2 regions of the Virgibacillus sp. genome follow, and region 2 is predicted to be linked to the other one. Evidence: a T-box and tRNA genes for the amino acid it is inferred to sense, from the RefSeq annotation. Region 2 holds a T-box; the other holds one or more tRNA genes.
The links. The T-box of region 2 lies ahead of thrS (threonine--tRNA ligase). A T-box ahead of a tRNA ligase gene usually reads a tRNA of that ligase, here a tRNA-Thr.
Positions count from the first base shown of each region.

Region 1: it has a tRNA-Thr gene. The T-box ahead of thrS (threonine--tRNA ligase) is inferred to sense a tRNA for this amino acid. The anticodon was not compared.

Region 1 covers NZ_JABXHF010000013.1:44,559-57,137, reverse strand. Annotated here, with positions in the region: gene HLX49_RS04360 (6-phospho-beta-glucosidase) at 1-18, shown strand, start outside; gene HLX49_RS04355 (LacI family DNA-binding transcriptional regulator) at 140-1,156, opposite strand; gene HLX49_RS04350 (glycoside hydrolase family 31 protein) at 1,208-3,556, opposite strand; gene HLX49_RS04345 (sugar ABC transporter permease) at 3,604-4,446, opposite strand; gene HLX49_RS04340 (sugar ABC transporter permease) at 4,452-5,750, opposite strand; gene HLX49_RS04335 (sugar ABC transporter substrate-binding protein) at 5,864-7,144, opposite strand; gene HLX49_RS04330 (glycoside hydrolase family 13 protein) at 7,412-9,193, shown strand; gene HLX49_RS04325 (hypothetical protein) at 9,281-9,415, opposite strand; gene HLX49_RS04320 (hypothetical protein) at 9,427-9,648, opposite strand; gene HLX49_RS04315 (hypothetical protein) at 9,645-9,872, opposite strand; tRNA gene HLX49_RS04310 (tRNA-Thr) at 9,971-10,043, shown strand; gene HLX49_RS04305 (hydantoinase B/oxoprolinase family protein) at 10,357-12,318, opposite strand; gene HLX49_RS04300 (hydantoinase/oxoprolinase family protein) at 12,318-12,579, opposite strand, start outside.
Region 2 covers NZ_JABXHF010000011.1:30,141-42,719, reverse strand. Annotated here, with positions in the region: gene HLX49_RS03790 (anaerobic ribonucleoside triphosphate reductase) at 1-661, shown strand, start outside; gene nrdG (anaerobic ribonucleoside-triphosphate reductase activating protein) at 661-1,143, shown strand; gene HLX49_RS03780 (hypothetical protein) at 1,603-1,788, shown strand; gene HLX49_RS03775 (spore coat protein) at 1,799-2,053, shown strand; gene HLX49_RS03770 (DUF72 domain-containing protein) at 2,298-3,155, shown strand; gene HLX49_RS03765 (P-loop NTPase family protein) at 3,261-3,833, shown strand; gene HLX49_RS03760 (TspO/MBR family protein) at 3,762-4,493, opposite strand; partial or broken gene HLX49_RS03755 (carbohydrate ABC transporter permease) at 4,775-4,900, opposite strand; gene HLX49_RS03750 (glycoside hydrolase family 13 protein) at 4,982-6,661, opposite strand; gene HLX49_RS03745 (substrate-binding domain-containing protein) at 6,994-8,019, opposite strand; gene HLX49_RS03740 (hypothetical protein) at 8,440-9,150, shown strand; gene HLX49_RS03735 (hypothetical protein) at 9,490-10,215, shown strand; T-box leader at 10,442-10,665, shown strand; partial or broken gene thrS (threonine--tRNA ligase) at 10,931-12,579, shown strand, end outside.

The DNA of each region.
Region 1 (12,579 bases), on a different contig from region 2:
TTACCACAATTTCATTAATACTTAATAGAAAAACTTGGCTTGTCACCATGTCCTATGGCGAATGCTGTAGTTTTTCTTAAACCATAAAAAAACCATACGTCAAAAATAAAAGCTACATTCTGGCGCATGGTTTTTATTTTTATCTTTCCCCCACAGAATCCCGATACACAATTTCGTGTGGAATAATGATACGTTTTTCAGGGACAAAATCCGATTGTGTTTTTTCAATTAAAGCTTTCGCAGATTGTACACCCAGTTGATATATTTGAATGTCAACAGTTGTTAAAGCTGGACTTGTCAGCTCGGATAGGTATACATTGTTAAAGCTTACCAATGAAATGTCAGTAGGGACATCATACCCTAACTCTTCTAAAGCACTTAGCACCCCTAGGCTCATTAAATCATCACTTACAACAATTCCTGTTGGCGAATACTCTAATTGCAACAATTTCTCTATTGCTTCTCTCCCTCCTGATTGAAGGAATTCACTATGAATACGATAAGCTTCACAAACTGGTAGCTCCGCTTCATTTAAAGCCGCTTTATATCCGTTTTCTCGATCCATCGTTACAATAAGATCTCTGGAACCACCAATAAAAGCAATGTGCTCATGTCCTTGGTCAATTAAATAATTTGTTATTTCTTTTCCAGCTTTATAGTTATCATTATCGACATGTGTAATTTCACTTACATAATCATACGGTTTTCCTACAATTACAAATGGAAATTCTTTTTCACGCAAAAAATTTGTTATTCGATCATTCATACGTGAGTAAAGTAAAATGATTCCGTCTACATAACTGCCATAAACCATACGTTCTACTTCAGCAAACATCTCTTCTTCTGTTCCACCACTCGATAACATCATCGAATATTGCATATCATGGGTAACCGTTCCGATACCTCGCAACACTTCCGGGAAGAACGGATTTTGTAAAGACTTATCAGCAGATGAAGGCATCACAACGCCAATTGTTTTGGTAGACTTGGCGACTAAATTTCTAGCATTTACGTTAGGGTGATATCCTAATTCCTTCATTGCCTTTCGAACCTTCTTTTTCGTATCCAGACTGATTCTTGGATTATCTGCAATTACTCTAGACACAGTAGAAGGTGATACACCTGTCGCCTTTGCTACATCTTTTATTGTTACCATTTTTAATATCTCACCCTCTACTCCATCATTTGTATCATTAGTTAGTATATGTTATAGATTTATCGTTGTTTGCTTTCCACTTTTCGCTCCATTTATTATAACATGCTGCCCTTCGCTAAGACCAATTACATTCACTTTTATGTTCTGATAACTTGGCTGATACGTACCCTCTTTGCGTTTCACTTCAACAACTACTTGATCCTTTGTCGAAATGATCTCTATGTCGAGTTTAAGATAAGTACCATTTTCAAAAGCAAATGTTTCTCCGTCATCATCATAAAGCATACATGTATATGTTGCATTTTGCTGGCTTGCAAAAATATGCATTGCCATATCGTTGCCTTGTTTTTTCTCGTTAGAGATATAAGAATTTTGCAGTACTGCCGTTCCTTTTTTAATAAAGATTGGTAATTGATCCAGTTCTGCATGAACAAGGTGTACTTTACCACCTTCATATTCTTCTCCCACAAAGAAATTGACCCAATCACCTTCTGGAAAGTATACAGCACGATCTGTAATTGCTGGAACTAAAATTGGTGCGATCATGACATTATCCCCAACCATAAATTGATCGTTTAAATTATAGGTCTTTTCATCAGTAGGATACTCCATGAATAACGGACGCATAACTGGCAAGCCTCGTTCACTTGCTTGACGAAACAATGTATACAATTGCGGCATCCACTCATAACGCATTTTGATGTACCTTCTTATTATATTTTCGTACCTTTCCCCAAACTGCCATGGTTCTTGATACATTGTTCCAATCGCAGAATGATTTCGAAAAAAAGGCGTAAACGCGCCAACTTGCGTCCAACGAACCAATAGTTCTGGATTTGTATCATGGGCAAATCCACCTACATCAGGGCCCGCAAAAGCAACACCAGATAACCCTAGGTTCATTACCATTGGCAGACTCATTTGTAAATGTTCCCAAAAGCTCCGATTATCGCCCGTCCATACTGTAGCAAACCGTTGTACACCAGCGTAACCGGAACGAGTAAGCAAAAATGGACGTTTACCATTTAATTGCCCTTTTAACCCTTCGTAGGTTGCTTTCCCCATTAATAAACCGTAGACATTATGCAATTCACGATGTGTTGTAGGATTGCCATCATTCCGATGCATGACAGCCGTATCCATTGTTTTTGTTTCATTAAATACAGCTGGCTCATTCATATCATTCCAGACACCTTCTACACCCATACTGCTGTAAAACACGTGCTTATCGCCCCACCATTTCCTTACACGTTCCTCGGTAAAGTCAGGAAAGGCGCTTTTACCTGGCCAAACTTCCCCAATATAAATATCATCTTCAAGATATTTACAAAAGTTGTCATCTCTTACCCCTTCTTGGTAAATGGTATATTCAGGATCTTTTTTCACACCTGGGTCAACGATTGGCACAACACGAATGCCCATATCTCGAAGATCCGCTATTAATTTTTCAGGATCAGGGAAGCGATTTTTATCAAACGTAAATACACGATAACCATTCATATAATGAATATCTAAATGGATGACATCAACAGGAATATCTCGCTCCACAAATTTTTCCGCTAAAGCACGAACTTCTTCTTCCGATTCATAGCTATACCGTGACTGATGATAGCCTAATGCCCATTTTGCTGGAAGAGGCATTCTTCCAGTTATGAAAGTATATTGTTCTAAAACTTCTTTCGGAGTGGGCCCTGCCATGACATAATAATCGACTTGCCCTCCTTCTGCATGAAAGGTATACATATTATCATAGCTTTTCATATCAAAGGTCGTTCTAAAAGTATTATCAAAAAAGATGCCGTGTGCTGTTCCTTGGCGTAGTGTCATAAAGAAAGGAATAGATTGATACAAGGGATCTGTTTCTGGATTATGCGGTGCATACACATCACTATTCCACATCTCATATTTTTCTCCGCGTTTATCTAAAAAACCACTTTTTTCTCCGAATCCATAGTAATGTTCTGTAGTGAATTTCTCTTTACATACAATTACTTCTCCGTTTTCTCTAAAAGCCATACCACGTTCTTTTTCTCGAACAATAACGCGTCCGTTGATTTCATGAATAGAAACACGAAATGGCTGTTTACGAATAGTAACTTCAAGCTCCTCTGTTTGTAACAAAAACGTATCTGATATTTCTTTTTCAGTAATTGGCATGCTTTCGGGCTCTACTACCACTGATTTCGAGCCATTTAGATCAACTTTCCCTGTAGGATTCATTACAATCCTAACAATGGAAGGATGATAAAAACAAACGATGACATGCCCTTTTTCACACTGAAAGGAGTAGCCTTGGGAATTTTTCTCAACATCTATTACATTCCCAATATCGCAGAACCGAATTGCTTCTGTCTCTGTATTTTTTCCTGGATGAATAGCAAAACTAGTATCCTCTAGCATGGTAATACCTCCTACTGTCGATTTTCGAACCGAAAAAAGATGTGTTGCTACCCTTTCGTCGCTCCTGAGGTTAAACCAGAAATTAAGTAACGTTGCAATAATAAGAACACAAGCGCAATTGGCACGGCAATAAGGATGGAACCAGCAGCAAATCTAGTGAAATTCGTGGAAAACTGGTCATTGATAAAATTATATAATCCTAGTGCCAATGTGTATTTTTCAGGACTTGTTAGAACAATCCTTGGCAATAAAAAGTCCATAAAGGGCGCCATAAAATTAAATAATGCGACAACGGCTAAAATAGGCTTTGCCAATGGTAACATAATCGTCCAAAATATTTTCAAATGACCTGCACCATCTATTTTTGCCGCTTCGTCCAATTCTTTAGGTATCGTATCAAAGTACCCTTTCACCAACCATGCGTTAAAAGGAATTTGCCCACCTAAATAGATTAACATCAAACCATAGAGAGAATCGGTTAGGCCAATTGTATTTAATAGAATGTACAAAGCAACCATACCCATTAAAGCAGGAAACATTTGTAACAATAAAAACATATACAAACCATATTTTCTACCAACAAATTTGTATCTAGAAAAAGCATAAGCAATCAAAGATGTAATTACAACAGACCCTATAGAATTAATAACTGCAACATAAAGGCTGTTCTTATACCAAATTACATAATCACTGTTTGGATCAGTAAACAACCATTTATAATGTTCTAACGTTGGGTTCTTTGGAAATAAATCCGTTACGAGCATATTGGAACCTTCATTTAAACTCATCATTAAAGCCCAAAATAATGGATAGCCAATAATTACAAACATAATTAGAAAAAAGATATAGATAAACGTTACTTCCATCCTCGTTTTTGTCTTACGTGACATAGCCATTAGTAACGTCCCTCCTCTTTAAATGAAGCTGTCTTTCTAAATTGGAAAAAGGCAAATACAGAGATAATTAATCCCATTATAATGGTAATAGCAGCAGCCATATTGTAGTTATTAGACTCAAACGTTAGTTTATACACCCAGGATATTAAAATATCTGTACCCCCAGCATTTTGTCCTCGCACAGCTGGGTTACCTTCATTAAATAAATAAATAATATTAAAGTTATTAAAGTTTCCTGCATACTGCATAATTAACAATGGAGCTGTCGCAAATAAAATATGTGGTAATGTAATATGACGTAATTTTTGCCAACGTGTACCTCCATCTACATCTGCAGCTTCATACATATCTCGAGGAACACTTTGCAATACACCTGTAAATAAGGCAAACACAAACGGAAATCCTAGCCACGTTTGAATCATAATTAAAGCAATTTTTGCCCAAAACGGATCTGATAACCAGGGAATTATCACATTAAATTGGCTTAAAATATCCCTATTGATCGCCCCAAAGGTGGGGTTAAATAGTGCGGAAAAAATTAAAATCGACACAAACGCTGGGACTGCCCAAGGTAATATTAAAAATGTCCGTATTGTTCGTTTGAATTTAATTCTCGGATCGTTCACTAACAATGCTAAAAATAGTCCCAATACAATTTGGAATGTTGTAGCAACAACTGTCCAAACGACTGTCCATGTGAAAACGCTTAAGAATGTGTCTTTCCATATATCTATTTTTGTTAGGTTAACAAAGTTCTCGAAGCCGACCCAACTTAATAAATTACGCGGAGGCGCATTATATTGGTTATAATCTGTAAAGGCTAATGCGAGCATAAACAATAAAGGTACAACCACAATAAATAAGAGCATTAATAGACCAGGCAAAATCATAAAATATGGAAAACCATTATTGTAAAAGTTTTTCACACCTTGTAATAATGTGGGATTAGGACGATTATGCTCTCTAGCTATAGCATCAGCACGAGCGTCTTTTATATTATAAACATAGATCGCTATTCCAAATGAGAGAATAATTAACGAAATTAAACCCTGTATAAGCAGTTGGATCGAATGGTGCTCACGCGGAATCGTTCCAAGCGTGAATAGCCCCCATATCCCAATATCAATAAAATTCCATGTGGTTACTAAAAAGGAAATCGTTACAATTAAAAATATGCATCCTTTTAAAAACCTTCTATTATACATTTGTCCTAATCCAGGTATGATAATAGATAATATCATTGCTAATGTACGAGGCTGTATTCTTCGGGCGTTGGTGTCATTTTTTTCAGTAGCCATCCCGTTTCTCCTCCAATCACAAACTACCAACTATAAAGCTGGTTCGCTTCCTTTTCACTCTTTTTTAATAAATTCTAAATTACGTTATATAGGGGACTATGCCCCTATATAACTTATTTCTCCTTGACTCCTGAAGCCTCTATTTGTTCTTTAATTGTTTCAACTGCTTCATCCAACACTTCTTTCACAGGTTCACCTTTTGAAATGAAGTTTAGACCATCATTGAACGGCTCCCATACTTGCTGCATGGCAGGAACACTAGGCATCGGCTCACCGTATTGTGTTTGTTCTGCAAATGCAGAATAAATTGGGTCATCGGCAATAATTGGATCTTCCATTGCATCTTTACGAGCAGGAAGTTCTCCAGCAATATCGTAATATGTCATAGAACTTTCAAAGTTTGTCAAATAAGCCATTAAATCCTGAGCCCATTCTTTATTTTCTGAGTAGTAGGAAAGCATATACGATTTCACGCCTACAAATGATTTTGGATTTTCTCCATTTTCCAATTTAGGTAGCGGAACCGTAGCTAAATCTTCTCCAAGTGCTTCCGAGTAATCACGTACCGTCCAAGGTCCGTTAATAATCGTTGATACTTTTCCTTCTTGGAACAGTCCATTCATTATATCTGGAGTTAAATCCTGAGGGATGTATTCTTTATCAAACCATTCAGAAACTAATTCTCCACCTTTTAAAGCGCCTTCATTATTTAAACCAATATCTGTAATATCATAGTTTCCATCTTCATTCGCAAACACATATGCTCCGTTTCCTGAGAAGAAAGGGTATACAAAATATAAGTTAGCCGCTTCCATTAAAAAGCCAAATTCATCTTTATCAGAATCCGTGTCTCTTTCAGCTATTTCCATAATTTGCTCCATTGTTTCCGGTGTTTCTTCAACGCGAGATTTATTGTAATACATAGCATACGTCTCAGCTACAGCTGGATATCCCCAATATTCTCCATCGTATTGCATCGCTTCCAAAGCTGTATCTGTATATTCTTTTTCAATATCTCCCAAATCTACTGGGTCTACTAATCCCCTAAGTACTAAATCACCAATTCTATCGTGCGGCTGAAAAATGACGTCTGGACCATTTCCGGCTGGGCCTTCAACATCTAATTTTTCAATTTGCTCTAGCATATCTACAGGCACCATTTCTATTTCTATTCCTGTTTCTTCTGTGTAGCCTGCTGTCATTTCTTTTAATGCTTCTTCTTGTTTTTCTTCCGCATTTACCCAAAGTTTCAGTTTTTCAGGCTTCTCTGGCATCTCTCCTGATTCAGTAGCTTCCTTTTCTCCTTCAGATTTTTGAGCATCATCTGGACCACAGGCAGCTAAAACGCTAACAAATAAGATCATTGCAAGTAAATAAAATAAACCTTTTTTCATATTTAACCCTCCTAAAGGATGTAATATAATCTGCAATACTGTACAATTTAATGAAATCGTTTGCACCAGTACTGTGATTTCATTATACAACAAAGCTATTAAATTGCAACAAATTTTTTCATCAAAAAAACTTTTATTTTAGTATAGATAACGTTTTCATAACTGTGCTTTATATGATACTATTTATTTATAGTTATCTGTATTTTAGTTAAAAAAATTATTTTTGATCATTTTTAGCGCAAACGTTTTAATCAAGGAGGAATTATATTGATCAAAGAAGCAATCTATCATAGGCCTAAAAATAACTTCGCTTATGCCTACGACAAAGAAACACTACACATTGTTCTACAAACAAAGAAAGACGATATGAAAACAGTACAGCTTGTATTTGGCGACCCATACAACTGGAAAAATGACGAGTGGCAAAGTGAAACGAATTCAATGGTTAAAACAGGTTCTACGGATTTCCATGATTATTGGTTTATTGCCATTCGCCCACCATATAAACGATTACGTTATGCTTTTATTTGCAGTGATGAATCAGAAACGTGCTTTTATGGGGAAAGTGGCATTTTTGCAAGCGCTCCGAAAAATATTGCTAACTATTTTTGCTTTCCGTTTTTAAATGCAGCCGATGTATTTCAACCACCAGATTGGGTGAAAGATACGGTTTGGTATCAAATTTTCCCTGAACGATTTGCAAACGGGGATGAATCTCTAAATCCTGAAGGCGCTTTACCTTGGGGATCTACCAATCCTTCAACAACAAACTTTTTTGGCGGGGACTTTCAAGGGGTTATGAATCATTTAGATCACCTTGAAAGTTTAGGAATAACAGGAATTTATTTCACGCCAATATTTAAAGCCTACTCCAATCATAAATACGATACCATGGATTATATGGAAATCGATCCGCAGTTTGGCGATAAACACACTTTCAAAAAGCTCGTTCAAGCTTGCCACGACCGAGGGATTAAAGTAATGCTTGATGCCGTCTTTAATCATAGCGGCTATTACTTCCCACCGTTTCAAGATGTATTGGAAAACCAAGCGCAATCTAAGTACAAGGATTGGTTTCATATTTGGAATTTCCCAGTCGTTACTGAGCCACAACCAAACTACGACACATTTGGATTTGTCGCATCGATGCCTAAACTAAATACGGAAAATCAGGAAGTAAAAGACTATTTAATACAAGTGGCACGTTACTGGATAGAGGAATTTGATATTGATGGTTGGAGACTAGATGTCGCTAATGAAGTAGATCACAGTTTTTGGCGCGATTTTCATCGCACCGTTAAAGAAGCAAAGCCAGATGCTTATATATTGGGTGAAATTTGGCATGATTCCATGCCTTGGCTGCAAGGCGACCAGTTTGATGCTGTTATGAATTATCCATTTACGAATGGGATTATTGACTTCATTGCCAAAAATACAATGGCTGCAACCACATTTAAAAATGCGATTACAAAAGTATTGCATATGTACCCAAGGAATGTAAATGAAGTGGCATTTAATTTATTAGATAGTCATGATACACCAAGAATTTTAACGATAGCTAACGAAAATATCGACCGTATTAAATTGCTTTACCTGTTCCAGTTTTCCTTCTCAGGAACTCCATGCATCTATTACGGAGATGAAATTGGTATGAGCGGAGGGCATGATCCAGGTTGCCGTGCTTGTATGGAATGGGATGAAGAAAATCAAAATCGAGAGCTATTCACCTATGTACAAACCCTCATTCGTTTACGTAAAACGGAGCCTTTATTCGGAAATGACGCTTCATTTCGTTTTTTATATGCCGATGATAACACCAACACGATTGCCTATGAAAAATATGATGAACAAAAACGTCTTATCTTTCTGTTAAATGCAGGCGAAAAAGAAGCTAACGTCTCAAATACTTGTATTTTTAAAGCAACAGAACAAGTGAATGAATGGAGCATTTCTTCCCTTTCAAATGGTGTAAAGAAAGAATGTATAAATATATCAGAACCACTAACTGTACCAGCTCTTGCCTATCGTGTTTTCGAATCTAAAAAATAATATCGCAAAGCCTTTTGATGTGGTTTCTCAAAAGGCTTTTTCGTACTATAGGATGGCTTCCATGTTTCGTATATGGCTGATAGTATCTTAAGATAACTCGATTTGTCCACCTGCTTTATGCAACAGAAATGAATGAATTTGTTGTTTGTGGTGATTATCATGCCAAATAAATGCGGCAATATAATTAAATAATGTGTGTGGATAACCAGAATATTGATCCATTTTCTCGCCGTTTAATGTGAAGTTTGCAAAAAATTCAGCTTCTGTTTTACAGCAAACACTAATTTTTCACGCGCAATTAGTTTTTGCTCAATTACACGTTGGGCAAATACACCACTCCTTGCATACACAGAGGCTGGCGTGTTGATTATTTTAAAGTCCACGCTCTGAATAGTAGCATCTTGCTTCATTTTTGGAAGCATTTCTTCAAGAATGTACCTATCCCAAAAAGTCATATGACTAATAATCTCTGCTGCTGACCATTTTCCTTTTGCATTGCTTGAATCATGTCATTTTCTGGCACTTTGGTTCGTTCACTTACCCAATTATTGCATGCAGCAAATGCATGAACTAACGCTTTCGTACTTTCCATCGTTCTTCCTCCCCACTCCCCAAATAATTCGATATAATTTTTTGTATTTTGTATAGGTAAACCATCAGCATCATACATATTCTCCAAATTTACACAAAATTCCTTCTTTTGGGATTATTATTTCTATGAGGAAAAGGGTTGATGAATAAAAATGATAGGAGTATTATATTTTATGTAATACCTTTGCTGGTGTAGCACAGTTGGTAGTGCACTTCACTCGTAATGAAGGGGTCGGAGGTTCGAATCCTCTCACCAGCATATTTGGCAAGTATTGATACAATGCTGTTCTTGATAAATTCAAGAGCAGCATTTTTATTTTCAATCATTTTTTTGCCGACCAATCTGCCATTTAAATCTATACTCTTATGGTAATATTGGATTTATTAGATAAGCCCTTTTACTGTAATAATTAAATATTTTAAGCTAAGACTGATTAAAAAACATGTGTGTAAAGCATATTTTCCGCAAACAAGACATAGCATATTAGCCTTTGTAATTTGCTATGTCTCATTTTTTCCTAACTTAGCTGATATAGATAATACTTATAAAAATCCCACCACAGATGATTTCTCTATTCCCAATAAGCTACTGAGCGCTTGTGAAGCATCTCTCGAAACTGTTGCGTTGTTTTTTCCAAAACAGTGTTTGTTGAAAAATCAATAATTACGCCATATTGACGAATTAAGTCTAATTTCCCTATTATCCCATCTCTATACTTTATAATTACATTTTGTGGGTCTTCTGTTAGCCACACCTTTCTATTTTCTCTTATATAATTGCGCATACTGCTGGTTTCTTCTTGTAAAATTTCATAATGATCAACATCAGGATCAATTGCCTTGATAACCACGCCATAATCTTTTTCTGCACGAGCAATAGAAACGTAGCCATCTTTAACATCTTCTAATACCGATTGTGGATTACGTTTTAGTGGGTCGCCAAGTCCGCCTCCTCCAGCTGATGGTCTTGTAAATCTATCCCCTTCTTTTAATGAAACATTAGAAAAAAAAGCACCTAAAAATTCTTCTTTATCTGTTTGAGGATTTAACCAATTTCCGTGCGGGTTTGACGGCAAACCGCCAAAGATCCCCCATGTAACTGATCTTGAACGGTCACAACATACAGACATAACAGCGTCTTGAATCGCCGTTAGTGTTCCCCCTTTCTCAACTCCACACCCTCCGCGATATTCACCGGGTCCTCCAGAATCAGTCATAATTTTATGATAAGATGTAATCACAGGGGTTAAACGCTCTTGACCTTCACAAGGTTGCACACTCAACCCCGCTCCAAAGACTGGTGACATAGCATTCGCCCCATCTTTACTTATACGACCACCGTGGCCACCGACCATCCAGTCATACCACATAAAAAATTGATTATATCCTTCTCTTTGATCCCATCCTCCAATTAATAAATACTCTAAATTAAAAGAACATGCTAGCGCTTTTTCCGGCATAATATGTGACCACAACTCAAAGCAAGCATTCATAATTTTCTCAAATGGTCCTGAACAAAAACCAGATACAGCCACTGGCCAATCTGCATGAACAACGGAACCTTTTGGTAAACTTGCTTCTATAACGCGATAGAAGCCAGAGTTTAATGGTATATCAGGAAAAAACGTTTTCGTCCCAGCATATAGACCCGAAAGTGAGGAACCAAAAGTTGCATTCAAAAAACAACCAATAGTGGAATGTGTCCCATCCAAATCATAAACAATTTGATCATCTTTAATAGATAATTTTACTTTAATAGGAATCATTCCGTCTCCAAAATCTGGATCCATATCAATATAATCTATTGTTTCCCATGTTCCGTTTGGAAGCTGCTTTAATTTCTCTCTGGTTAATCGTTCTACATAGTTTTGAACTTCAGCAAATGCTAATAATACTTTATCTATTGTATATTTATCTATTAATCTGAGAAGCTCTTTTTCCGCTACTTTTGTTGCTTCTACCTGAGAACGTAAATCTCCAAACCGTTCTTCTGGCACCCGCATATTGCTCACAATAAGATTAGCTACATCTTTCAAATAGTTACCCTTACTCCAAATTCGAGTTGGAGGTATGCGAACACCTTCTCCAAAATGAGCCTTAGAGCTAACATCAAAAGATCCAGGCATACCTCCACCAACATCAGCCCAGTGACCATTTGACTGGATAAATGCAATCAGTGTTTTCCGGTAGAAAACCGGTCTTATCACCCTAACATCACTAAAATGAGTCCCCCCACGATAAGGATCATTAATGAGAAATACGTCCCCGGGGTGAATATCCTCTTGAAAATATTCAATAATTGCTTTTGCAGTTAAATGTAAAGTGCCTACATGAACAGCGATATCCTGCGTACCTTGCATTACAATATTCCCATTAGCGTCACATAATGCAGAACTAAAATCTCGATTATATATAACAAACGAATAACACGTTCGTATTATCTGTTCCGACATCTGATCAACTAAATTAATAAAACTATTCTTTAACACTTCAAATGTTACTGGATCTAAAGAATTGTTTTTCATCACTTCCATCACGCTCCCCCTATATTCACATGAATAATTATATTTTTATACTCATCAACGGTAGCGGTAAACTGTGGCGGAATAATAATTGTCGTATCTAACTGTTCGACAATTGCAGGTCCATGTATAAAGCTATCTACTGGGAGAAGTGACCGTTTATATATTGGTGTACGAACTAAACCATCTTCTTCCTTAAAATAAACATGACGATATTTCTTTAAAGCATTTTCTAAATTCCCTGAAGGCTCCTCTTTTGCTAGTTCTGGTTTA
Region 2 (12,579 bases):
AAAACAAGGAAGCTTAAGCGTTGGTTTTATCGGCTTAGCAGAATGCTTAGTAGCCTTAACAGGCAAGCACCACGGCGAATCTGATGAAGCACAGAGTACTGGGGAAGAAATTGTTGCGTTTTTACGTAGCAAATGTGATCAGGCTTGTGAACAATATGATTTAAATTATTCCTTAATAGCAACTCCTGCTGAAGGTTTAAGCGGTCGGTTTACCAAGCAAGATCAAAAGGAATTTGGCAGAATACCAGGCGTTACTGACAGAGATTATTATACAAATTCGTTTCATATCCCAGTATACTATCCAATTTGTGCTATGGAAAAAATAAAACGAGAAGCAATATATCATCCATATACGAATGCTGGCCATATTACGTACATTGAAGTAGACGGGGATGTAAGTAAAAATTTAAAGGCGATGGATACACTTGTAAAAACAATGGCAGAAAGCGGTATTGGTTATGGAAGTGTGAATCATCCAGTAGATCGTTGTAAAAACTGTGGTTATACAGGGATGATAGATAATGAATGCCCTAAATGCCAAATAACAGATGAAAAACAAATCGATCGAATTCGCCGGATCACAGGTTATCTTGTAGGAACGATGGATAAATGGAATACGGCAAAAGCCTCCGAAGAACATGATCGGGTGCGGCATGTGTAATGGATACAGCAAGCGTGTTATCCATTTATCATGATTCGGTTGTGGATGGGGAAGGACTACGTGCTGTTATCTTTTTTGCGGGTTGCCCTCATTTCTGCAAGGGATGCCATAACCCGAAGTCATGGAATTTGCGAAATGGCAAAGAAATGCATGTAAATCAAATTGTGGAAGAAGCGCTGAACCCATTAAATGATATTACATTAAGTGGTGGCGATCCGTTTTACCAAGCAGAGGCTGTAGCTAAAGTAGCTAAACAACTTAAAGAGCATGGTAAAAACATATGGGCTTATACGGGATGGACATTAGAACAGTTATTAGAGAATAAAGATCCGCACCAATTAGAGTTACTGCAATATGTGGACGTACTTGTAGATGGTCCATTTATTCTAGCAGAACGTGATTTAACGTTAACGTTTCGTGGAAGTCGAAATCAACGGATCATTGATATGAAAACAATGCAGGATTATACGATGGATAACTAATATATAGTGCGCTTTTTACACTATAGAAACATATAATGCTTCAAGATGTATTCTAAGAAAACTACGCTTGCGCCATAAAGATTTGACGGTAAGCCGAGTTGCTCTAAATTGTATGAAAAAACCAGGCTAGTGCGAATCAGCACTAGCCTGGTTTCGTGATTTAATTTATCCAGATTAAAAGTTAAGTTTTTAGTCCCAGTGCTTTGAATATATTTATATAAAATGTTGAGGTTTGTAGGTGTTGGTAAGGATCTCATTTCTATAATTGGAAGATGCTAGCTGGAAAACGTCTAAGTTGGAGATAACAGCACCTGCACCTAACAATCAGTGGGGGTAAGAGAGAATGATTGAAGATGAACTTCAAATTAAAAGCAAATCGACAGCATTCATTCATACTATGTATATCCTTTCTAAAAATGCATAAAATATGCTTGAACTTTTCTGAAAGGAGTTTGTGCCATGAATCAGTTAACGCAAACCGAATTAGAGAACTTGCGTAAGATTATTGGAGGTCATGGGATGATTGCTAATAAATTGGAAACTTACGCACAATCCGCAACAGATCAAGAATTGAAATCTATTTTGCTTCAAGATGCACAAGCTGCTAGACAAGCGCAGCAACAGTTATTACCATTTTTACAATAGGAGGGTCCTCATGTTACAAGATAAAGACATTGTGAATGATTATCTAAATGGATTAAATGCCAGTTTAAAGAGCTATGCCGATTATATAGCTCAAGCCAATAATGCACAGCTAAGACAAACGCTCATTAATTTGCGTAATGGGGATGAATCTCGCCAACGATCGCTTTATAGTTATGCCTCGCAAAAGGGATTTTATAAGCCAGCCATGCCCGCATCGCAACAAGAAGTACAACAAGTGAAAACGGAATTGTCTTCCGGTCAATAAAAGCACTCACTTCAATAACATGTATACGTTTGGATGTAAGTACTTTTCTTATTCATGGAGCCCCGCCCATTGTAAGCCATGGCGGTAGCATTCTTGCATGCTTTACTGATTCTCTCAAGCTATGCAGATGCAATTAAAAATGATTCAAAGTCTTAAGTACAATATTCTTCAATAGAAGTTAGTCATATTTTCTTTATGTAAAAACCTTCCTATGCTATGATATTTTTAAATAGGAGGGTTTTTCTTGATCTATATTGGATTGACAGGGTGGGGAGATCATTACTCCTTATATGCTGAGCAAATTAAAGCAAAAGATAAATTAGCAGAATATAGTAGCCATTTTCTTGTTGTTGAAGTGGATGCATCATTTTACGCAATTCAGCCAGTGAAGAATGCAGAAAAATGGGTAAGAGAAACACCTGCTAATTTCCAATTTGTCGTAAAAGCGTACCAAGGGATGACGGGACATAAACGGAAAGGAGAGGATTCGCCTTTTGAGACGAAAAAAGAGATGTTTAACTCATTTATAGCATCGTTACAGCCGTATCAAGAGGCGAATAAGTTAGCAATGGTTTTATTTCAATTTCCACCTTGGTTTGATTGTACGAAACAAAATGTGACCTACTTGCGCTACTGCAAGCGAATGATGGGAGATATCCCCGTTGCTTTAGAATTTAGAAATCAAACTTGGTTCAGTGATCGTTTTCGCCAAAGCACATTGTCATTCATGAAACAAGAAGGTTGGATTCATTCGATTGTAGATGAACCACAGGCAGGAGAAGGTTCTATCCCAACGGTTCCAGTAGTAACCAATGAAGCGCAGACGCTTATCCGTTTTCATGGTAGAAATGCTGTTGGTTGGAATAAACCGACGAGTATTGATACAAATTGGCGTGATGTGCGTTATTTATATAAGTATAATCAAGAAGAGCTTATAGAATGGAAAAAAGTGATACGGAGATTAGAAAAAGAAACGAAGGACATTGTTGTGTTATTTAACAACAACTCAGGTGGTGATGCTGCCGAAAACGCCAAGCAATTTCAAGAACTTTTAGGCATTGAATATGAAGGACTCGCTCCGAAGCAATTGGGATTGTTTTGAGCCTAAATAAGCGCCTTCACTAAAAGATACTATTTTTGCACTATAAGAAAGTAAAAGTTTTTTAGTTTATAGTATTTGATTTGTCAAATTAAGCGAGGGTTTTATATGAAAAAGGAGTTCCTAAATAGAATACATATTATTGGTTCTGTAGGAAGTGGCAAAACAACGTTAGCGAAGGCGCTTTCCGCAAGTTTACATATCCCCTATTATGAATTGGATAATGTAGTTCGAAAAAGGTCAGATTCTGGTGATATAAAACGGACTGTATCTGAAAGGGATACGTACTTAAAACGAGTTATTCATTTAGATAGGTGGATTATTGAAGGGGTTCACCATACATGGGTCTCTCCGTGTTTTCAGCATGCGGATTTGATTCTATTTTTAGATACGAATTATTCGGTAAGGAGATTTCGAATAATAAAGCGATTTATTTTGCAAAAACTTGGTAGAGAAAAAGCGAACTATAAACCATCGATAAACATTTTAAAAGCTTTGTTGAAATACAATAAGGTTTTTGAAGAAAAAAGCAAGGATGAAATATTTGCTATGTTAGCTCCTTATAAAAGGAAGTTAATCATCCTCCATGATACAAAGAATATACAACGTTCATTTAACGAATTTTTTCATCTTCCTAATAGCAATGAACACGAAGCAAACAACAAGCACAAGGCAACATAGAAGTAAAGTAAACTGTAATAGTTGTTGTTGATCTTTTACGTAAATGGCGATAAATGTCCATATATAAACAAGTGGTAAGATAAGGTCTTGATTACGAAGGGTAATTCGAGCCGCTATTCCTGTCACAACCAAAATGACAATGACCGTCCAAATGAACTCACTTAACCCTAAAAATGAAGTTATTCCTTCACTTTTTGCATAAGTGAATAGGTTAACTACACTAGCTAAGGATACCCATCCAAAATAAATCAAAAATGGAATGCGGTCAAGTAAGCCACTGAAAGAAATTGTCCATACGACACGGTACATCCAAATAAGCGTACCTAATAATAAGAGGATAACAATCGTTGATAGTAGTATGTTGTCACGAGTGAATGTTAAAATCCACAAACTATTTAAAACAAAATTAATGGGAAGAACAAATTGAAACTCTTTGTATAAAGCAGCTTTGTCCCCTTGAATAAAGAATCCTCGAATGATCCAAATAAACAAAAATAAGTAGATAACACCCCAAATAGCAAAGGCATATCCAGCTGGCTGAATAAGCGTTTCATACTTATTGGCTATTTGTCCTACATTGCTCCCAGTGAAATAATTAATCCCAACCATCATAGCAAAGAAAATAAGATCCATCATTATAATATATTTCGAAGCTTTCATGGTATAACTTCCTCCTTAAGGTCATCATATACCAATGTATTTCCTTTTATGCTTTCACTGTAAACAAATTTAAAATATAGTGCGTTGTCTTGTCTTGTCTCGAATCATGTTAAGTATAATTAAAGCTCCTGACATTTTTTATAAAGGATTAGAAAAACTTGGCCTACCGTCAAATCTTTATGGCAGAAAAACGCTGTCGTTTTTCTTATACGAAAAACCATAGAAATTTTATGCTTTTCTATAGTATAAAAAACAGTGGGGAAAAACCCCACTGTTTCAACTTATTTCACCGCACCACGTGTTACATTACCAATGATCCATTTTTGAGCAATGAGATAAACAATGATCATTGGCAATAAGGCAAGTAAATAAGAAGCAAATGCTAAGTTATAGTTTGTGCTAAATTCGCTACAGCCGACGAGTAAGAGGACTGCAGCGAGTGAGATGGCTAGAGAAGCAGATTATTCTCATTAAAAATCCCCTTCTTTCTATGCAAGCCTGTATATAAAGGCTTCATATGGATGAAGAGTAAATTGACGAACGGAATGCATCGTTTTCGTAGGCTCGTTCGTGATTAAGATTTCTTTGCTTTCTGGTACGTTTGATAGTTCACATGTCTGTTGCTGATCTGTAAAGTTACATACGACGAGCAGGGTGTCTTCTTGATGTGTTCTCGTGTAAGCAAATATTTCTTCGTTATCTTCAAGTAATAAATCAAATTTTCCGTAGATGATCGTCGGTTCTTGTTTCCGCAAGGCAATTAATTGCTGATAATAATAGAATATAGAGTTAGGATCAGCAAGGGCTGCTTCTGTATTTATTGTCGTGTAATTTGGATTTACGTTTAACCAAGGTTGTCCTGTTGTAAACCCTGCATGCGGCTTGTCATTCCATTGCATTGGTGTTCTAGCGTTATCACGACCGATAGCATAAATAGCTTGCATTAAGTCTTCTTTATGATGCCCTTGTGCCAAGCGTTCATGATACCAATTAATCAGTTCAATATCTTCATAATCATCAATGGAAGGGAATTGGACGTTCGTCATACCAATTTCTTCTCCCTGATAGATATAAGGTGTTCCTTTCATGCCATGAAGGAGAGTGGCGAGCATTTTAGCTGATTTCTCACGGTATTCTTTATCATTGCCAAAGCGGGAAACTACCCTTGGTTGGTCATGGTTATTCCAATACAAGCTATTCCAGCCTTCATGTTCTAGACCGTACTGCCATTTACTTAAAATTTCTTTTAGATCGGTAAGCTTCCAAGGCATGTTGGACCATTTTCCATCTGGTCCATTCCAAAGCCCCATATGTTCAAAATGGAATACCATATTCAATTCTTCACGTTCTTCCCCAGTGTAAAGCTTCGCATCCTCGACGGTTACACCTGGCATTTCTCCAACTGTTAAAATATCATAATCAGCGAGCACTTTTTGATACATTTCCTGTAAAAATTCATGAATACGCGGTCCATTCATATGAAATTCAAATGCGGAAACAAGTTCTTTACCTGGATCTGGTTCGCGTTCAGGCATGGTTTGATCTTTCGATATTAAGTTGATCACATCCATACGAAAACCATCTATTCCTTTATCTAACCACCAGCGCATCATTTGGTACACGTCGTTACGGACATCTGGGTTTTCCCAATTTAAATCAGGTTGCTTTTCGCTGAACATATGCAGAAAATATTCATCCGTTGCCTCATCATATTTCCATGCAGAGCCGCTGAATGCGGATTCCCAATTCGTCGGTGGTTGCCCATTTTCTTTTCCTTTTTTCCAAATATAATAATCTCTTTTTGGATGATTTTTACTTGATCTTGACTCGACAAACCAAGCATGTTCATCGGATGTGTGATTCACTACAAGATCCATTACGATTTTAAGTCCGCGTTTATGTGCTTCTTCAAGCAATGTATCAAAGTCTTCCATCGTTCCGAATTCATCCATGATTTTTTGGTAATCACGAATATCATAACCATTATCATCATTTGGGGAATCGTACACAGGGGATAGCCAAATGACATCGATTCCAAGTTTTCTCAAGTAGTCTAGTTTTTGAATAATTCCTTGTATATCTCCAATTCCATCACCGTTGCTATCATGAAAGCTACGTGGATAGATTTGATAAACGACGCTTTCTTTCCACCAATTATTTTGTGTCATGAAAACCTTCCTTTTCTGTTAAGGTTAAACGTTTACTCTACTGCTAGAAAACTTGGCTTGTCGCCAAACCTTATGCGAAAGCCTTCGTTAAAAAGAAAAGATGAGCTTGTTATATTTAAAGATAGAGTAGCTTGTGTAGGTATAATAATTGAATAGCCACGTCCGGCGCATTCGCCCAGCAACTAGGCGACTTCACTCCATTACACATAAGTCATCATCGGTTCATTGCTAAGGGGGAGGCTGACTAAAAACGGGTATGCCGAACGACGTCGGCATACCACTTGTTTCGTGGCATGAACCGACATCTTTGGTTCGTTACAGTCGCTACGTTGCTAAACTACGCCTCGAGCCTTTGTCTTTTTCACCGATTCTCTTTCAATTATTTTGTGTTTCATGATGATCGAATCTGTTTTTTCTCCTATAATACACTGGCATAACAACTCTCCAGCACGATACCCCATCACGTCAAACTCCTGAGAGACAGTAGTTAATGAAGGAACAGTCATCGCAGCTAACTTGGTATTATCATAGCCAATAACGGATACATCTTCAGGGACACGTATTCCTTGTGCATTTGCTTCAGAAATAACACCAGCCGCCATTTCATCACTTGCTGCAACAATTGCAGTTATCTCTGGGTGGTTTTTCATGATGGAACGAAATGCATGTTTGCCATCTTCAAAATAGAAGGCGTTACTCCAACTAATCTGTGATGATTTACAAGGGAGATTTGCGTCGGTTAATGCTTGCTTAAAGCCCTCCATCCGAGGCGTACCTGCAATTGAATCATGAGGCGGACCACTAACCATAGCGAGTTTTGTATGCCCATGCTTAATTAAGTAATTCGTAGCATCGTAGGTAGCTTTTAGATCATCGACTTTTATTTCCGGTATGTTCTCTAGATCAGATATTCCCGATAAAGTGACAAAAGGAACACTCATTTGCTTAACAATCTTTTGGAAATTTTTCGTCAGCCTTTCACTTGCAAATATAACGCCCTCCACCTGTTTTTCATAGAGCAATTGTAAATAGTGCTTTGTTTTATCAGGATCGGACAATGTATTACAGACAAATACACTCTTCCCGTAAACTTGCGCAGCCGCCTCTATTCCATGTAGCATTTCTGCACTGACCATTCCAGACACCGCAGGAAACAGCACTCCTATTGTTCCGCTTTCATTGTTAATCAAGCTACGGGCAATGGCATTTGGGAAGTATCCCATCTGTTCAATCGTTTGCATTACATGCTGCTTTGTTTTATCAGAGTAGCCCTTTCCCGTATTATTTAAAATCCGAGATACTGTCGCAATAGACACATTGGCTTCTCTAGCAACATCTTTTATCGTTGATTTTTTCATGCTTATCTTCCTTATAGAGTAAACGTTTACTTCATTTTAGCGGATGCTAGCGTGGCTGTCAATAAGAATTAGATGCAACGGAGAAAATTGCTAGTTCCAGCTTGGAAGTCGCTCATGATTGCTGTAAAAACCCTCGCTCACGCCCGGAAATCGCTCATGATCGAAGAAAAACCGCTCGCTCCCGTCCGATAATCGCTCATCCCCGTACAGAAAGTCTCAACTTCACAGACTTAGTCTTACCCTATACATGTCTTACATCGTATCCTTGAAAAAGTTTTGCAAAATGTTCGTTGTAAAGCTTCTTTATAACCCAATCTGTATTAGATGATTAACATAATGTCCAATCACTCCATATGTATTGTTAATAATTTAATCTTGTAAAGAATAATATATTTTCCTTAAGAAAGGAGGAGGGATGTAATGTCCTCTAAAAAACGTTTGGGTAGTGTTGAAATGACTGGTAACCAATGCAAAAAACAAAAACCTAATAAGTATGATTGCTATAAAGATGATTGTTGCAAACAAGCAACTTGTAATTGTGACTTTAAAAAGCAAGAACTTAAGGCAACTGAGCTAGATAGTGATTGTTTTTTAGTCAATTCTTTGGTAGGTACGAAAACCGTTCAAAAGGTAGCGGAAATATCTCTACCACTCACCTTGTTTGAAGGAGTAAGTACGACAAATATTCTCTCTATTAATGTTGTACCTAATTTAAGTGCAATTACACAAAATGTTACAGTAATCAAAGATAAAGTCGTTAATATTGGAATAGTACCTGCAGATATTAGTATTACAACTATAGGTGGGGATGTAGTCGGTATTGTTGGTGGCGTAGCAAATATTCCATTTCAAGCGCATACCGATTTTCCAGGCGCTTGTCCGGAAGATATGGTAGAGGAATCTCCATTAGAAATCGAAGGAATTTTCAGTCAAGAAGGTATATCATTGGTTGCCACAACTGGAGAAGCACTCATTACTGGCATTTTAGTAAAGATTATATTACGCACAACTATTACAGTTACTCGTCCAGTGATTAAGGATGCTGAAGGTAAGTTTTGTGATGTAAATCCGAATCGTTGTAAAGCAGAAGATGGACCTCCATCATTTACTTTCTTGTCTAATAATGAATAGTTATAATTTATTCCTACCGTTGAATCGGCACACTGTTTAAAAGTGCTGCCGATTTTATTTTAATATGTTTTTTTAAAGTACATTCCGAGGTATAACTGCATTTAAATCATGAGGTTACCCACTCACCATTACTAGCTTATATGCCTATGTTTTATTAAGTAATTTGTATCTTTGAAAAAGCTTTGCAAGATGTCGTCGTAAAGTTTCCCTATATCCTAATTTATAATTAGAGTATTAACATAATGTTTCAAAAGTCCAATCACTCGGTAAATTTTTTTAATAGTATAATCTTGTAAAGAATATTATATATATTTTCCTTAAGAAAGGAGGGAGGATGTAATGTCCTCTAAAAAACGTTTCAATAGTGTTGTAATGGTTGGAAACCAATGTAAAAAACACAAACCTAATAATAAAAAGCATGATTGCTATAAAGATGATTTTAAATATGATTGTTGCAAACAAGCAAGTTGTAATTGTAATTTTAAAAAGCCACAACTTAAAGCAACGAAGCTAGACAGCGATTGCTTTCTAATCAATTCTTTGGTAGGTACGAAAACCGTTCAAAAGGTAGCGGAAATATCTCTGCCACTTACCTTATTTCCTGGAGTAGATTTGAGCAATTTGCTCTCTATTAATGTTGTGCCAAATCTAGACGCAGTTACACAAAACGCTACCGTCATAAAAGATAAAGTCGTTAACATCGGATTATTACCTACAAACATTAGTGTAACAGCTGTAGGTGGGGATGTAGTTGATATTGGCGTAGTAGATATTCCATTTCAAGCGCATACCGATTTCCCAGGCGCTTGTCCAGAAGATATGGTTCAGGAAACGCCATTAGAAGTTGAAGGGATTTTCAATCAAGAAGGTATATCATTGGTGGATGCAACTGGCACTGAGATTATTGATGGTATTTTAGTTAAGGTTGTTTTGCGCACTACTATTACAGTTACCCGCCAAGTGATTAAGGATACGGAAGGCAATTTTTGTGATCTAAATCAGAATCGTTGTAAAACAACTGGTAATCTACCATCATTTACTTTCCCACCATCGGGCAATGGGTAACTAAGGTGGTCGATAACCGTTGAATCGGCACACTTCCTAAAAGTGCTGCCGATTTGTTTTAAGATGTGTTTAAAGAGTACATAATTAGCCGCCTCACCCCAGCTAGAAAGTCTCCTATGTTGTCATCTTTACTCTATTATTTCGAGCTTTATTAATGTGATTTTTCCAACATTGCCTATTGCATTATTTTACATTTTGGTGTAGCATTATTAAAAATTAAGTGGTTATAAAAGCAATGAAGAGGATATGCATTATTTTTACAGCTAGCAGAGAGGGAAGAGAAGGTGAGAGCTTCCTAGTCATGGAGAATAGTGTACCGCCTCATAAGCTGTGTTGGGGAAATACGAGTAACCAACGCCGTATTGCTACGTTACAGCATATGGAGTCAAGCAGAAGAGATCGTTGCTTGGAAAATTAGGTGGAACCACGGATAACACATTCGTCCTTATATAGAGGATGCGTGTGTTTTTTATTTGCACTATAGGAAGTATGAAATTTTGTGGTTTACTGCACAAGACAAACACATAAGCTTTCGCCATAAAAACTGAGCAAAAAACAAGTTTCAATTTATGTGGAAACAAATTAGACTTCATTACATTGCTAATCTTGAAGCTAAAAGAGATGGTAGCTACGTTTTTTAGGTGGAAAAGCACTTATATAGATACCCGCACAGGGTTAATGTAAAATGTTCATTCATTCAAGGAGGTTGCTGATCTTGAAATCGCATATTCAAGTACAATTAAAAGATGGAAAAGTAAAAGAATGCACACAAGGTATTACTGTAAAGGAGGTTGCTACATCGATTGGTTCCAGTTTAGGTAAAAGAACAGTTGGAGCTAAAGTAAATGGAATGATGGTAGATGTTAGCTATGAATTGATGAACGATGCTACCGTTGAATTTTATACGTTGGAAACAAAAGAAGGTGTTGAGGTATTACGACACACTACGGCACATGTGCTAGCACAAGCGGTGAAAAGATTGTATCCAAACGTAAAGCTCGGCATTGGACCAGCGATCGAGCACGGTTTTTATTATGATTTTAGGTTAGAAGAGACGTGGAACGAAAATAATTTACAACGAATTGAAGCGGAAATGCGCTCGATTATACATGAAAATTTACCAATAGAAAAAGAAATAATAACTTATGAGGAGGCAATGGATCTATTTACAAAGCGAAATGAACCATTAAAGTTGGAGCTTTTAGAAGATATGAAAGAGCTTGAAGCGCTCACCATTTACCGTCAAGGAGAGTTTGTTGATCTTTGCCGTGGTCCTCATCTGCCAAGTACAGGGTATATAAAGGCATTTCAACTATCACATGTTTCTGGAGCATACTGGCGTGGTGATAGTAATCAAATGATGCTTCAGCGAATATATGGTTATGCGTTTCCGAAGCAAATTCAATTGAAAGCACATCTTGACTTTTTAGAGGAGGCTAGGAAACGGGATCATCGTAAATTAGGCAAACAATTACAGTTGTTTATGTTTTCCGATGAAGCGCCTGGGATGCCATTTTATTTACCTAAGGGACAAATCATTCGCAATGAATTAGAAAATTTTTCTCGAGAGGTGCAGTCACAAGCGAATTATGATGAGGTACGGACACCATTAATGATGAACCAGCGTTTGTGGGAACAGTCTGGACACTGGGATCATTATCATGAAAATATGTATTTTACGGAAGTGGATAAGACAAAGTTTGCGATGAAGCCAATGAATTGTCCTGGCCATATGTTACTGTACAAGAATAATCTATATTCTTATCGAGACTTACCAATACGGATTTCCGAATTTGGTCAAGTACATCGTCATGAATACAGTGGAGCTTTAAATGGGATACTTCGGGTTCGTACTTTCTGTCAAGATGATGCGCATATTTTTGTTAGAAAAGACCAAATAGAAGCGGAAATTGCGCAAGTGTTTCAGTTGATTGATCAGGTTTATCAAACATTTGGTTTCACATATGATGTCGAGCTTTCTACCCGTCCAGAAAAGTCAATGGGAGAGGAGCATCTATGGCAGTCTTCTGAACAAGCATTGCAAAATGTATTACAAGAATTAGAGGCTCCTTATCAGTTAAATGAGGGGGATGGCGCATTTTACGGACCTAAAATTGATTTTCATATTAAAGATGCACTTGGTCGCAGTCATCAATGTGCGACAATCCAACTCGATTTTCAAATGCCAGAGAACTTTGATCTATCCTATATTGATGAACGTAACGAAAAAGTACGTCCTGTTGTGATCCATCGTGCTATTTATGGTTCCCTCGATCGCTTTTTTGGCATTTTAGTGGAACATTTTGCCGGGGCGTTTCCAGTCTGGTTAGCGCCAGTTCAAGTGCAAATTATTCCTGTTTCCAA